Regions from separate parts of the Streptomyces sp. CNZ301 genome, predicted to be linked through region 3. Evidence: riboswitches for the same ligand, from Rfam matches in the RefSeq annotation. Region 3 holds a riboswitch; each other region holds the start of a gene.

Region 1 (4,711 bases), 1.4 Mb from region 3:
TTCGGCGACGGGAACGTGTCGGGATCGGTGCCTTTGGTTGCCGGCGTGGCTTCGACAACGCACGCCTATGCCACGGTGAGTGGTTCTCCGTACACGGTGACGGCGACGTACACCCCGGATGACGCGGACTACCTCGGTTCGGCGGGGACGGATGCGCATGTGGTGAATCCGTCGGCCACCACCACGACGATCTTCGACGATCTGCCGGATCCGTCGGTGGTGGGGCAGTCGGTGGACTTCACGGTCCACGTCAATGCCGTCGCTCCGGGCGGGGGCACGCCGACGGGGTCGGTGGTGCTCGACTTCGGTGACGGGAACGTCTCGGCGGCCGTGCCGCTGTCCGGCGGTGTGGCCACTGTCAGCCACACGTACAACACCACAGTGGGTTCTCCGTTCACGGTGACGGCGACGTACACCCCGGATGACGCGGACTACACCGCTTCCGCGGGCAGTGCGGGCCACACCGTCAATCCCTGACCGGTCGTCCCCGGAGGCTCCAGTGACGGGTTGCCGCACGCACACCTCGCGTGCAGCCGGTCATCTCCGAGGGCAACGCCGGTGACGGAGGCCGTTACCCGATCCCGCATGAATCGGGTAACGGCCTTCCCGTCCAGAAGGCGAGGTTCCCTGTCGTTGCGCCGGCCCGGTGAAGGACACCGGCGCAACGGTGGGGAGCCTCGCCTGTTCCATGCGGTGCGCCGGGCAAGTGCCGCCCGAGCGCGTGGTGATGTTCCTCGCCGGTCACTCCGCCCCGGCGACCTCGAACTTCAGCGAGCGGATGCGGTTGTCGAAGCTGGAGGGCACCAGCTCCGGCAGGCCCGCGGCCCGCATGGCGACGGAGTCGGTGAGCAGAACCCTGAAGAGCGCCTTGAGTTCCTGCCGGGCGAGGTGCGCGCCGAGGCAGTGGTGAGGCCCGCCGCCGCCGTAGCCGAGGTGGGGGTTGGGGTCGCGGGTGATGTCGAAGGTGCCGGGGTCGGTGAAGACCGCCTCGTCGCGGTTGGCGGAGGCGTAGTACATCGCCACCGTCTCGCCCTTGCGGAGTGTGCGGCCGCCCATGACGTGATCGGTGCGCAGCGTGCGGCGGAACTGGATGATCGGCGTCGAGCACCGCACGATCTCCTCCACGGCGGTGTCCGCGTACTTCTCGAAGTCGCTCTCCCACAGCTCACGTTGTTCCGGGTTCTCACTGAGCAGAGAGAGTCCGTGTGAGATCGCGTTGCGGGTGGTCTCCACTCCGGCGACCATCAACAAGGTGAAGAACGCACCGAGTTGGCGGTTGCCCAGGCACTGTCCGTCGACGTCGGTGGTGACGAGCGCGGAGACGAGGTCGCCGGTGGGGTGACGCCGGCGCTCCCGCGCGAGCATGGCGATCATGACGTGCATGCGGGCCAGAGCCCGCAGACCCTTGCCGGGAATGCGGAATTTCGCTCCTGCTCCGCGCCGTACGCCGATGTTCTCCGAGGCGTCGTTGAGCTGGGCGAGGATACGCGGCCGGTGCTTCTGCGGGATGCCCATCATGTTGCACACGACCTCGCAGGGCACGAGGGAGGCCACGGCCGTCACGAACTCCCGGGAGGGCTGCCGCACCGCGTTCCCGACGACGGTCGCGACGACCTCCTCGATGTCCTTCTCGGCGCCCGCCAGCAGCCGCGGGCTGAACGCCCGGGAGATGATCTTCCGCAGCTTGGCGTGGTCGCGGCCGTCCACGTTGACCATGGACTCCCCGAAGAGGGCCTTCACCCACGGCGCGGGATGCGGCGTCGTGACCCCCGGGGCGCTCCCGAACACGGCGGCGTTGCGGCTGGCCTCCTGCACGTGCTCGTGCCTGACGAGAGCGTAGAACCCCGGCTGCTGCCGCTTGCGCAGGGCGTGCTGGGGATGTGCGAAGTACGTGGGCGTCTCCCGCTCGCGCAGCACGGCGAACGCCTGGTGCCGCTGCTCGTGCGGCAGTTGCCAGAACCGCGGGTCGGCGAGGTTCGTCTGCGGCGGCAGGCCTGCCGCCTCGAAGGCTTCGGCCGCCTCCGAGGCCTCGGTCCCGTCCGTGGCGGCCGCGGGGGAGGGGACGTGCGGTGCGGCCGCGGCCCCTGCCGAGGACGCGGACGCGGTGTGGGGTGGCATGGTCATCGTCTCCAGTCGTCGTGGAACGGGCCGCCCCGTCCGGCCTGCGCACCGGCGGGCGGTGAGTCTCCGGCAGCAGCTTGGGACCGGTGGCCCGCTCCACGCCGTGCGCCACACCGCCGCGACCCGGACGGCCCTGCGCTCCGTCCGTGTGGAGCGGCTCTTCACCGGCACGGCCGGCGCGCGCCGCGAGGGGCCGCCCACGCTGTTCACCCGTGGCTCGCGCCCGGGACCCCGCGTGACTTCGCTCCCGCCCGTAGTGGCCCGTCGCGGTGCGTTCTGCCGCCCACGCCCCCCGGAACACCTCCCGGCCGGGCAAACCGCTCCGGCGCATGAGGTCCCCCTCACCCCGGTGGCCTTTGCCGGCGCCGTACCTCCTCGTACGCTGGAGACGCAGTCGGTTCGGCCTGTCCGCCAGACAGGTACGTCGCAAGAGGGAATCCGGTGAGACTCCGGAACTGCCCCGCAGCGGTGAGTGGGAACGAAAGCCGTCACACGCACTGGGTCCGAGCGGACCCGGGAAGCGACGGCCGGTAGGAGCCCGTCCGTGGATCACGGACGCGGTGTGCCCGCGAGTCCGAAGACCTGCCACTGCCCGCGTGCGCGCCTCGTACGCGGCGATCTCGGTGACCTCGAGGGCGGGTCGGCGGTACAGGTGAGCAGCACGCGGTGAGCGCGCGTGCCGCCGCGTCGCCTCTCCTCCTCGCCCCGTGCCTCTCGGGTCACCGGCGAGACTCGCGAAGGAGAGTTGAGTGACACCGAAATCCCAAGGTGCGGCGTCGAGGACGTCCACGAAGCCCCGCGCCACCGTCCACGGGTATCCACGGCAGGGCCCCGGCCGTGAGCTGAAGAAGGCCGTCGAGGGCTACTGGAAGGGCCGCGTCACCGCCGACGCCCTGCGGGAGACCGCCGCGGGGCTGCGCCGCGGCAACTGGCGGCAGCTGAGGGAAGCCGGCGTGCGTGAAGTGCCCACCGGCGACTTCTCCCTCTACGACCATGTGCTGGACACGACCGTCATGGTCGGTGCAGTCCCCGAACGCCACCGCGACGCCGTGGAGGCGGACGCGCTGGACGGCTACTTCGCCATGGCGCGCGGTACCCAGGACGTCGCGCCGCTGGAGATGACGAAGTGGTTCGACACCAATTACCACTATCTCGTACCGGAGTTGGGGCCGGACACCGTCTTCGCCGCGAACTCGGCGAAGCAGACCGGCGAGCTGTCCGAGGCCGTCGCCCAGGGGCATGAGGCCAGGCCCGTCCTCGTCGGCCCCGTCACGTACCTGCTGCTCGCGAAGCCCGCGCCCGGCGTGGCCCCGGACTTCGAACCCCTGACGCTGCTGGACCGGCTCCTGCCGGTGTACGCCGAGGTGCTCGCCGACCTCCGCGCGGCCGGGGCGCGCTGGGTTCAGCTCGACGAGCCGGCGCTGGTGGCGGACCGCACGCCCGCCGAACTGAACGCCGCGGCACGCGCCTACCGGGAGCTGGGCGGGCTCACCGACCGGCCCGCGCTGCTGGTGGGCTCCTGCTTCGACCGGCTGGGGGACGCGCTGCCCGTACTCGCCAGGGCGCCCGTCGAGGGGCTGGCGGTGGACTTCACCGGTCCCGCCGCCGCGAACCTGGAGGACCTGGCGCGCGCCGGCGGGCTGCCCGGCAAGCGGCTCGTCGCGGGAGTCGTCGACGGACGGAACGTGTGGATCAACGACCTGAAGAAGTCGCTGTCCACACTGGCCTCGCTGCTGGGCTTCGCCGACCGCGTCGACGTGGCGCCGTCCTGCTCGCTGCTGCACGTGCCGCTCGACGCGGCGGCAGAGCGCGGCGTCGACCCGCAGGTCGCCCGCTGGCTCGCCTTCGCCCGGCAGAAAGTGGAGGAAGCCGTCGCCCTCGCGACGGGACTGCGCGAGGGAACCGACGTCATCGCGGGACTGCTGCACGCCAACTCCTCGGCTCTCGCCTCCCGTTCGTCGGCCGCGCTCACCCGCGACCCCGCCGTGCGGGCCCGCACCGAAGCCGTCACCGACGCCGACGCGCGCCGCACCGCGCCCTACCCGGAGCGGGCAGCGGCGCAGCGGGCACGGCTGAAGCTGCCGATGCTTCCGGCGACCACCATCGGCTCGTTCCCGCAGACCGGTGAACTGCGCTCCGCGCGCGCCGACTTGAGGGCCGGACGGCTCGACGCGGAAGGCTACGACAGGCGGATCGCCGCCGAGATCCGCGAAGTCCTCGCCTTCCAGGAACAAGCGGGACTGGATGTGCTCGTGCACGGCGAGCCCGAACGCAACGACATGGTCCAGTACTTCGCGGAACGGCTGAACGGCTACGTCGCGACGCAGCACGGCTGGGTCCAGTCCTACGGCACCCGCTACGTGCGTCCCCCGATCCTCGCGGGTGACGTGTCACGTCCCGCGCCGATGACGGTGGAGTGGACGCGCTACGCCCAGTCGCAGACCGCACGGCCCGTCAAGGGCATGCTGACCGGCCCCGTCACGATGCTCGCGTGGTCCTTCGTGCGTGACGACCAGCCGCAGGCCGAGACCGCACGCCAAGTGGCCCTCGCCCTGCGCGACGAGGTCGCCGACCTGGAGGCCTCGGGCAC
Region 2 (4,711 bases), 180 kb from region 3:
ACGTCGGAGTGCAGGTCCACCTCCTCGACGGTCCAGGTGTTCTTGATGGCGTCGCGGTAGCGGTCGTAGAAGGCGGGATAGCGCATCGGGCGCAGCGTCAGCTCGAAGCCCGGGTCGAGCAGGTTCCCGGCGGGGCCGCTACGGGTGTTCTCGGCGCTTGTCATTACTGGCATGCCTCGCAGGACTCGGGGTTCTCCAGGGAACAGGTGACCGCGTCGTCTCCGGACGTCGCCGCCCGTCGGCCGGGGACGGCGGGGGGCGTCCCCGTCTCCGTCTCGGTGTTCGTGCTTGTGCGGGTGCCGGTGCCGGTACCGGTGCCGCCCGCGGCGCGGGCGATGCGCGTCGCCGGGCGCGACCGCAGGTAGTACGTGGTCTTGATGCCGCTCTTCCAGGCGTAGGCGTACATCGAGCTGAGCTTGCCGATCGTCGGCGCCGCCATGAACAGGTTCAGCGACTGGCTCTGGTCGAGGTAGGGAGTGCGGGCGGCGGCCATGTCGATCAGGGAACGCTGCGGCAGCTCCCAGGCCGTGCGGAAGAGCCGGCGGACGTCCTCCGGAATCCGCTGGATGTCCTGCACCGAGCCGCTGGACTCGCGCAGTTCCTCACGGGTGCGCTCGTCCCACAGCCCGAGCCGCTTCAACTCCGCGACCAGATAGGCGTTCACCTGCAGGAACTCCCCGCTGAGCGTCTCGCGCTTGAAGAGGTTGGAGACCTGGGGCTCGATGCATTCGTACACGCCGGCGATCGCCGCGATGGTGGCGGTCGGCGCGACGGCGAGGAGCAGCGCGTTGCGCATCCCGGTCCGGGCGATGCGGCTGCGCAGCGCGGACCAGCGCTCCGGCCAGGTCTGCTCGGTGTGCGGATAGTGGTCGGGATGCAGCACGCCGCGCGCCGTACGTGTCTCGTGCCAGGCGGGCAGCGGCCCGTGCCGCTCGGCGAGGTCCGCGCTGGTCTCGTAGGCCGCGAGCATGATCCGTTCGGAGATCCGGGTGGACAGCTCGCGCGCCGCTTCGGAGTCGAAGGGCAGCCTCATCCGGAAGAAGACGTCCTGGAGGCCCATCACGCCCAGACCGACGGGCCGCCAGCGGGAGTTGGAGCGCTCCGCCTGATCCGTCGGGTAGAAGTTGATGTCCACGACGCGGTCGAGGAACGTCACCGCCGTACGGACGGTGGCGTCCAGGCGTTCCCAGTCGATCTCGCCGGAACCGGACTCGCTCAGGTGCGCGGCCAGGTTGACGGACCCCAGGTTGCAGACGGCCGTCTCGCCGTCGTCGGTGACCTCCAGGATCTCCGTGCACAGGTTCGAGGAGTGCACGATGCGGCCCGGCCCGGCGGTCTGGTTGGCGGTGCGGTTGGAGGTGTCCTTGAACGTCATCCAGCCGTTCCCCGTCTGCGCCAGGGTGCGCATCATGCGCGCATACAGCTGACGGGCGGGCACCTGCCGCACGGCGAGGCCCGCCGCCTCGGCTTCGCGGTAGGCGGCGTCGAACTCCTCGCCCCACAGGTCGGTGAGCCGCGGCACGTCGGCCGGCGAGAAGAGCGACCAGTCGGTGTCGGCCTCCACGCGCCGCATGAACTCGTCCGGAATCCAGTGCGCGAGGTTGAGGTTGTGCGTGCGCCGGGCCTCCTCGCCCGTGTTGTCGCGGAGCTCCAGGAACTCCTCGATGTCCGCGTGCCACGTCTCCAGGTAGACGCAGGCGGCCCCCTTGCGCCTGCCGCCCTGGTTCACGGCGGCGACGGAGGAGTCCAGGGTGCGCAGGAACGGCACGATGCCGCCGGAGTGCCCGTTGGTGCCGCGGATCAGCGAACCGCGTGCACGGATGCGGGAGTAGGGCAGCCCGATGCCGCCCGCGTGCTTGGACAGCCGTGCGACCTGCTGGTAGCGCTCGTAGATCGAGTCGAGTTCGTCCTTCGGCGAGTCCAGCAGGTAGCAGGAGGACATCTGGGCGTGCCGCGTACCGGAGTTGAAGAGCGTGGGGGAGGACGGCAGATAGGCGAGCGAACTCGTCAGCGCGTAGAGCTCCGCCACTTCGTCGGCAGCCCGCGCCGACTCGTCCGCGGCCAGGCCGCAGGCCACGCGGAGCAGGAAGTGCTGCGGTGTCTCGATCACCTGCCGGCTTGTGGGGTGGCGCAGCAGATAGCGCGAGTGAACCGTGCGGAGCCCGAAGTAGCCGAAGCGGTCGTCCGCCCCGCCCGCGACCGCGTCCTCGGCCAGCGCGTCCAGGCGCTCGGCGTGCGCCCGTACGAACTCGGCCGTACGGTCGGCGATCAGGCCCTCGCGGTGCCCCGTCGCGACGGAGGAGGAGAAGGACACCGCGCCCTGGCCGCGGGCCTCGTCGCGGATGGCGAGGGTGAGCAGCCGGGCCGCGAGATGCGAGTACGCGGGCTCCTCGCCGACGAGCCCGGCCGCCTCCTCGGCGGCGAGCGCCCGCAACTCGGCTTCGCCGGCGCCCTGCCGCCCTCCGCGCAGCACCGCCTCGGCGACCCGCACGGCCTCGGTGCCCGGCAGGTCGGCGGTCAGCTCGGTCAGGGTGCGCAGCAGTGCGCCGTCGTCGGCCGGTGGCGGCGCCTGCCGGGGCGTGGCTGCGGGCGCGCTCCGGGCCGTGGCTCGTGGTGCGGGTGCGATGGTCACGGGATGTGCTCTCCCTCGCTCGGATCAGGTACCGGGTCACCGGGAGAGCGCACAAGCGGGCGCACAAAGGTGTGCCGCATCGGCGACGCGGCAGTCCTCGCGGCGTCCACCGGCCCAACCCTCGGGACCCGGACGTCTTTCGACGCGACCAGCAGGTACTCGGACTCGCGACGACGGCCCATCGCAGCTCATGCCGGAAGAGAGCAACCGGGCAGAGCAGAGCAGCACATCGCACACCGTTGCGGGACAGTTCCGGATTCGCACCGGATTCCCCTGCGCGGCAGCGAGCACGAGCATACATCTAGTAGCGGGATGCGCTACTCGCCCCCACATGTTGTGCCGGGGGAGTCGCGGATCACAATTCCAGGCTGAAGGCCTGCAGCCACATCCTCGGATAGGGCTGCCAGTCCCTCTCCGGCGCGCGGACGAACCCCAGGCGCCCGTACAGCCGGTGCGCCGTCGTCATCCGCTCATGGCTGCACAGCACGAGCCGCTCCAGCCCCAACTCGCGGGCCCGGCCGACGCATGCCCGCACCAGCGCCTCGCCGGCGCCACGCCCGCGCCCCTCGGGCCGTACGGCGAGCATCCTGAACTCGCCCTCGCCGGTGCGGGCCAGGTCCGCGTACTCCCCGCCGTTCCCGACGAAGGCGACCGCGCCGAGCACCGATTCCGAGGCGGTGTCGAGTGCGACGAGCACCTCCGTGTGGTGTGCCCGGCGCCGTGCGGCGCGCAGCACCGCCAGATACGGGTCGTCCTCACCGAAGTCCAGCAGCCCGTCCTCGAGATAGGCCCGCGCCGTCAGCTCGCCGACGTCCTCCAGTTCCTCGTCCCGCGCCGCTCTGATGGTGATGTCCATGGAGCGAGCATGCCGCACCCCACTGACAACGGGTCTGTCAGTGGGGTGCGGCGGACCTGTCCTCGGCTGGTCGACGGGCTCAGGAGGCGGCTGTCGGCGAGGGCAGTTCCTCCTTGACGCCCGGGTCCCCGGCGTCCGCCGTGTAGTCGGACGGCTGCGTCTCGTCGACGCCTTCCGGGGCCTTCACGGCCCGCAGCACGAACGTGAGCGCGACGGTGACAACCGCGTTGAGCACGAAGGCGGTCAGGCCGATGTACCCCATCTCCCCGATGCCCGGGATGATGTCGTTGGGGCCGCCGAAGTGCTTCTGCACCGGCGACGAGACGCCGTACGCCGTGATCGTGCCGTAGAGCATGCCGACGGCCCAGCCCGCCAGCAGCGCCCACCGGTGGAACCAGCGCGTGAAGAGGCCGCCGACGAGCGCCGGGAACGTCTGGAGGATCCAGATGCCGCCCAGCAGCTGGAAGTTGATCGCCACCGTCTTGTCCATGCCGAGCACGAACACCAGGGCGCCGACCTTCACAAGCAGCGAGGTGATCTTGGAGACCTTGGTCTCCTCCTCCGGTGTCGCATCGGGCCGGAGGAAGTCCTTGTAGATGTTCCTGGTGAACAGGTTGGCGGCAGCGATCGACATGATGGCCGCCGGTACGAGCGCACCGATGCCGATGGCGGCGAACGCGACGCCCGCGAACCAGTCCGGGAACATGTTCTCGAAGAGCTGCGGAATCGCCAGCTGCCCGTTCTCGACCTTGATCCCGGCGGCGATCGCCATGAAGCCCAGCAGCGCGAGCATGCCCAGCATCAGCGAGTACAGCGGCAGGATCGTGGTGTTCCGGCGGATCACGTTGCGGCTGCCGCTGGAGAGCGTCGCCGTGACCGAGTGCGGATACATGAAGAGCGCGAGCGCGGACCCGAACGCCAGCGTCGCGTACGCCCACTGGTTGGGCGCGCTGGGGGCCAGCTCGCCCTTGGGCTTCCCCGTGGCCGGGTTGGTCTGCGAGAGAGCGTCGCCGGCCTTGGCGAAGATGTCGTCGAAACCGCCCAGCTTGATGGGGATGTAGATGATCGCCACCGCGATGACGATGTAGATCAGCGTGTCCTTGACGAACGCGATCAGCGCCGGCGCCCGCAGTCCGGAGGAGTAGGTGTAGGCAGCGAGCACCGCGAACGCGATCAGCAGCGGCAGGTCCTTGATGAACCAGTGCGTCGACTCGCCGCCGCCG
Region 3 (4,711 bases):
GTCCCTGCGTACAGGGGAAACTTTCTCTGCGTGCACACAGAAGTGCGAGAGTCCGGTTCCGCTTTACCTTCCCGGTACCTGCTGCGCTGCAGGCGGCAGGGCGGGCAACTGAACCAGACTCATCCATGGAGCAATGGCTACAGGGCAGGCCTCCGCATCAGGACTGCCCTTGTGCCAGCGGGTGGTTGCTCCCCATCGACCTTCAAGGACACCGTGATGGCCGGTACTCTTCACCTACGCGCAGTCGACCGGTTCCCGCTCCAACTCGGCACCCACCTGTCCAGCAGAGCCCACCTTGTGATGCTCTTCGGCAAGGACAACCGCGTCACTGGTTGCGTCTTCGCCCGCGATGCGATGGGCGCCGATGTCTGTGACCCCGGTCCCGAGACCGTACTCGGGGCTCATGGTGGAACGCGCCATCTGTTTGATCTGTGCCGGCCCGTGGGTTTCCTGCTCACTCCCGCGCTGCAGTGCAGCCAAGCTGGCGGCGACGCACATGACTGATCCTGGAATTCACGCCGTGGCTTCTGTCCCCGATGGTCCACGATCAGCACAGCGCCGTGAGGCAGCCGCTGTGACCTTTCAGGACGCGTTTCAGCTGCCGGCGCTCCCCGCTTTCGTCTCCGAGGCACGGCGATGTGTCGTGGCGCGGTTGCGCGAGTGGGGTGCTCATGAAGACGTCTGCACAGACGCGGAGTTAGTGATCTCCGAACTCTTCACCAATGCCGTGCTCCACACCGACAGCGTGGAGATCGGCTACGGACTGCGCGTGACGGGGATGCAACTGCGTGTCGAGGTCGCAGACGAAGGGTGCCGGTCGAAGGAACAGCGCCTGCGGTCTGCCGCGTCCGAAGAGGAGAGCGGGCGCGGGCTGCTACTGGTCAAGGCCTTCTCGGAAACATGGGGAGTCCGGGCCCGTGAGAATGGTCAAGGCAGCGTGACATGGGCCGACCTCCCATATCGACCTGCGTCCGGAGGGATTCCACAGCCCCATCCGGACCGCCACACCAGATGAGGACGCCAATCCCCTGGCAGAGGTGGCAAGTTGGAGTTGCTGAGCTTCACCGCGAGATGTCGCCGACAACGATGAGGCCGGCTTCGACTTGCTGCGAACGTCGGCTGCGGTACGACGACACCACACAAGGGTCCTCAGCAGCTGCCCGGTTGGTCACAGAAGAGTCGCCCCTGTCCGCATCCCCGCCACGCCGGCTCCTTGCCTGAGCGAGACCCGGCGGGGCTCTCCGAGGGGAGATCCCCGGGCAGCGCGTAGTTCGTTGCCGAGCCTATGGAACGGCCTTTTACGTAGCCCCTTCCGTTGGATTCGGCGGACACGACGGAAACCCAGCACTACGCTGCGGCTGTGATTTTTTGCCACGGTCCTGCCAGCCGGGTGCTGTGGTGAACACCCCTTCCATCACCAGGTCAACGGCAGTGAGGGAGCGATGAAGGGTGTTTGAGAGGACCAGAGGGACCTATGTGGTCAACTCGTCGTCGATCGGGGATGTGGCGCCGCGTGAGCGCGCCGACTTCTGGACCGATCACGTCTCGTCCGTCCACTGTCGGATGGACCTGAGGTTCCCGCACGGCGACTCCTTCCGTGCCGGGACGATCCGCCAGCAGACGGATACCTATCAGCTCGCGAAGTGCTGGTCGGACAAGCTCGGATACCTCCGGACCCCGCAGCAGGTACGTCAGCACCCGGATGAGGACTACCGGTTCGTGATCATGCTCTCCGGGAGGGCTGTGCACCGTCAGGACGGCGAGGAAGCAGAGATGGTGCCCGGGACCGCGGGCCTGATCCCGGTGAACGGGTCGTACCAGACTCTCTACGATCGTTACGAGGGACTCAGCATGACCATCCCTGCTCACGAGGTGGACAGCCGGCTGAACCGGAAATCCCCGGTGACCGCGGGGCTTGACCTGGCATCAGGCCTGGGCCGCGTGGTCGGGGACATGGTGACCAGCCTGCACGAGGAACGGGACACCCTCACCACCAGCCAGTTCGATGCGGTGTCCGACCGGATCGTCGAGCTGTTGTGCATGCTTGTCGCGGGCGATGACCGCCCGGATGCGCCGGAGCATCTGGCCGAGGTGGAGGCCATGGTGCGCCGCCATGTGCGCGAGCACGCGGGCGACCCGGGTCTGAACGGCCAAGCGATGGCACGTGCGTTGGGATGGTCACTGCGGCAGATTCAGCTGGCACTGCAGCGCGCCGGCACCACGCCCCGTGAGCTGATCCGCGAGGAGCGCCTCAGGCTGATACGGGAACGCCTGCAGAACCCCGCCTATCAGCACGTGAGCATCACGGACCTGGCGTACGCGTCGGGATTCTCCTCTCCGAGCGCACTCAGCACTGCGTTCCGGAAGCGCTTCGGGATAAGCCCGCGCGAAATGCGGCATGAGGGGGACACTGACACCGCAGACGCTCAGAGGCCGTGCGGACAGGGCTAGATGACTGGGTATCAACAGTCCCAACTCCGATGACCGCGCAGCCGTCCCCCGGGCGCAGGGCGCATACACGGGGCCGCAGCAGCGGCGCGTGCCCGTCCACGACCGAGAGGCCTGAAGGCGCGACGTACTCGTCTGCCCGGAAGCGCCCTCCGGGATCAGGTCAGCAGGTCGTCGGGACTCAGCGTCGCGGCTTCAGCGCGGAGGTGACGTCTGTCGAGCACCCCTCTCCCTCGCTGCTGCGCATCGCTTGCCGCAGCCCTTCGTTGAAGTCTGGGACCAGCCGGGCCTCGCCCCTCGCAGCGGTTGCCATGGGGGACGCGAGCACGCTGGGACTGATGGCGCCCCTCGGGGGTGGGCAGCACCTGGATGGAATGATGGCCGATGTCATGGCGACGGCGGTCCGAGGAAGCCGGTGTGAATCCGGCGCGGTCCCGCCACTGTGATCGGCGAGCGGATCCCCGACAGGCCACTGCCCGAGGCGGGTGGGAAGGCCGGGACGAGCCTTGACCCGAGAGCCAGGAGACTCACGCCGTCGCCACCTCGACGTACCGGGGCGGACCTCCCCGGAGAGAGGAAGGGTTCGACGTGCCCGAGGCATCGGTCGACGAGACATCCGACGAAGCGGAGGCAGCGGAGACGGCCGGCCCTGCTCCGTGCCGGATAGTCGTGTGCCGGGACTGCTGCTGCGGCAGTCCCAAGGTGACCGGTCTGGATCACGCGGCGCAGACGGCTCGCCTGCGGGAGGAGGCACCTGTTCGCGTGTCCGACTGCCTGGACGTATGTGACCAGGCCAACGTCATCGTCGTACAGCCTTCCGCCGACGGCCGTGCCGCCGGCGCCCGACCCGTCTGGCTGGGGCTGGTCAACAGCCTGGACGCGACCGAGGACGTCACGGCCTGGGTGCGGGTGGGCGGTCCGGGCGTCGCTCCGCGGCCGGAGATCCTTGACCTGCACCTCATCACGCCGCCGCGACGGGTGCTTGCCGGGGATCGCCGCGCTGCGTCGCCGATCCGTGACCAGGGGCCGTGAGGCAGCCCTCGTTCGCCGCCGCGGAGACACTTCAGGTGCGGTGGAGTGCAGCCAGGCTGATCGGCGTCGCAGCGGTCGCTGAGACGTCCACGCCCTGAACGAGCGCACTACGGTCCTGGACGGTTCTCGTGCGGAGGTGCCGGAACGAGGCAGCGCCGATGACCTCGGCGTCTACCGGTAGAGGTCGGTGGCGAGAGCGATGGCGGTGTGGGCGGCCGGGTGGGTGTCGTGGGTGCGCCAGATGAGGTGGACGGGGACGGGCGCGGCGTCGCGCAGGGGGCGGTAGGTGATGCCGTCGCGGCGGTATTGAGCGGCGGTCGCCTGGGGGGTGATACCGACGCAGCGACCGGTCGCGATGGCGGCGAGCCAGTCGTCGATGTCGTGGGTGTACTCGATGGCTGGCTGAACGTCTCCGGGCCAGAGGTCCAGGGTGGTCGTCCCTGTGCGGCGGTCGATCGCGAGTGTCCGGCCGAAGAGTTCGTCCAGACGGATGCTGCGACGGCGGGCCCAAGGGTCGTCGGATGCCAACGCAACGCACCGGGCCTCGTGGCCGACCAGCGCGTATGACCACGGGGTGAGGTCCAGCGGGGCGCGGACGACGGCGAGGTCGCACCGTCCTTCGGCGAGGCCGCCGGTGGGGCTGTTGTGCCGGACCAGACGCAGTTCGGTCTCGGGGTGCTGTTCGTGCCAGCGGCGCTGGAATTCGGTGGTGTGGCGGCCGAATGCGGACCAGGCGTGGCCGATGTGGAGGCGGGTGTGGCCGGTGGTGGCTTCGCGGACGAGTTCGTCGGCGCCGGCGAGGAGGGCGCGCGCACGGGCCAGGACCCGCACACCCGTGGTGGTGGGGGCGACGGAGCGGCTGGTGCGGTGCAGCAACCGCACTCCGAGCACGCTTTCCAGAGCGGTGAGGGTCCGTGAAACGGCGGCTTGGGAGATGCCGAGTTCATGGGCGGCGTCCGTGAAGCTGCCGGTGTCGATGATGGTGATCAGGCAGCGCAGGTGTCTCAGCTCCAGCGCGCCGACCGTCTTCCGGGCGTCATCCATGCGTCCAGCGTATAGACGGGGCAGCGAATGCATTTTGCGTATGCCGCCTTGCGTCCCATCGTGTGGGCATGAAGCCTGCGTCCTCTGCTGTATCCGTCGCCCCGACTCCCGCCGCATCGCAGGCCGCGGACGTGCGCGGTCCCGGCCGTCCGGGGCGCTGGGGTGGGATGGCGCTGATGCTGGGCAG

Evidence for each region. Region 3 has a riboswitch for cobalamin ahead of EV375_RS12075 ((2Fe-2S) ferredoxin domain-containing protein). Riboswitches for the same ligand answer to the same signal wherever they lie in the genome.
Region 1: linked by a shared signal. The riboswitch ahead of metE (5-methyltetrahydropteroyltriglutamate--homocysteine S-methyltransferase) and the one ahead of EV375_RS12075 ((2Fe-2S) ferredoxin domain-containing protein) in region 3 are both predicted to bind cobalamin.
Region 2: linked by a shared signal. The riboswitch ahead of EV375_RS12800 (ribonucleoside-diphosphate reductase subunit alpha) and the one ahead of EV375_RS12075 ((2Fe-2S) ferredoxin domain-containing protein) in region 3 are both predicted to bind cobalamin.

The regions. Positions count from the first base shown of each region.
Region 1 is NZ_SHLG01000001.1:1,379,680-1,384,390, reverse strand. It holds gene EV375_RS06240 (Ig-like domain repeat protein) at 1-477, shown strand, start outside; gene EV375_RS06235 (cytochrome P450 family protein) at 742-2,118, opposite strand; cobalamin riboswitch at 2,518-2,708, shown strand; gene metE (5-methyltetrahydropteroyltriglutamate--homocysteine S-methyltransferase) at 2,871-4,711, shown strand, end outside.
Region 2 is NZ_SHLG01000001.1:2,999,190-3,003,900, reverse strand. It holds gene EV375_RS12805 (ribonucleotide-diphosphate reductase subunit beta) at 1-164, opposite strand, end outside; gene EV375_RS12800 (ribonucleoside-diphosphate reductase subunit alpha) at 164-2,632, opposite strand; cobalamin riboswitch at 2,766-2,950, opposite strand; gene EV375_RS12795 (GNAT family N-acetyltransferase) at 2,988-3,488, opposite strand; gene mctP (monocarboxylate uptake permease MctP) at 3,568-4,711, opposite strand, start outside.
Region 3 is NZ_SHLG01000001.1:2,818,678-2,823,388, reverse strand. It holds gene EV375_RS12090 (hypothetical protein) at 235-498, opposite strand; gene EV375_RS12085 (ATP-binding protein) at 575-1,015, shown strand; gene EV375_RS12080 (AraC family transcriptional regulator) at 1,450-2,451, shown strand; cobalamin riboswitch at 2,810-2,999, shown strand; gene EV375_RS12075 ((2Fe-2S) ferredoxin domain-containing protein) at 3,037-3,480, shown strand; gene EV375_RS12070 (LysR family transcriptional regulator) at 3,652-4,524, opposite strand; gene EV375_RS12065 (EamA family transporter) at 4,692-4,711, shown strand, end outside.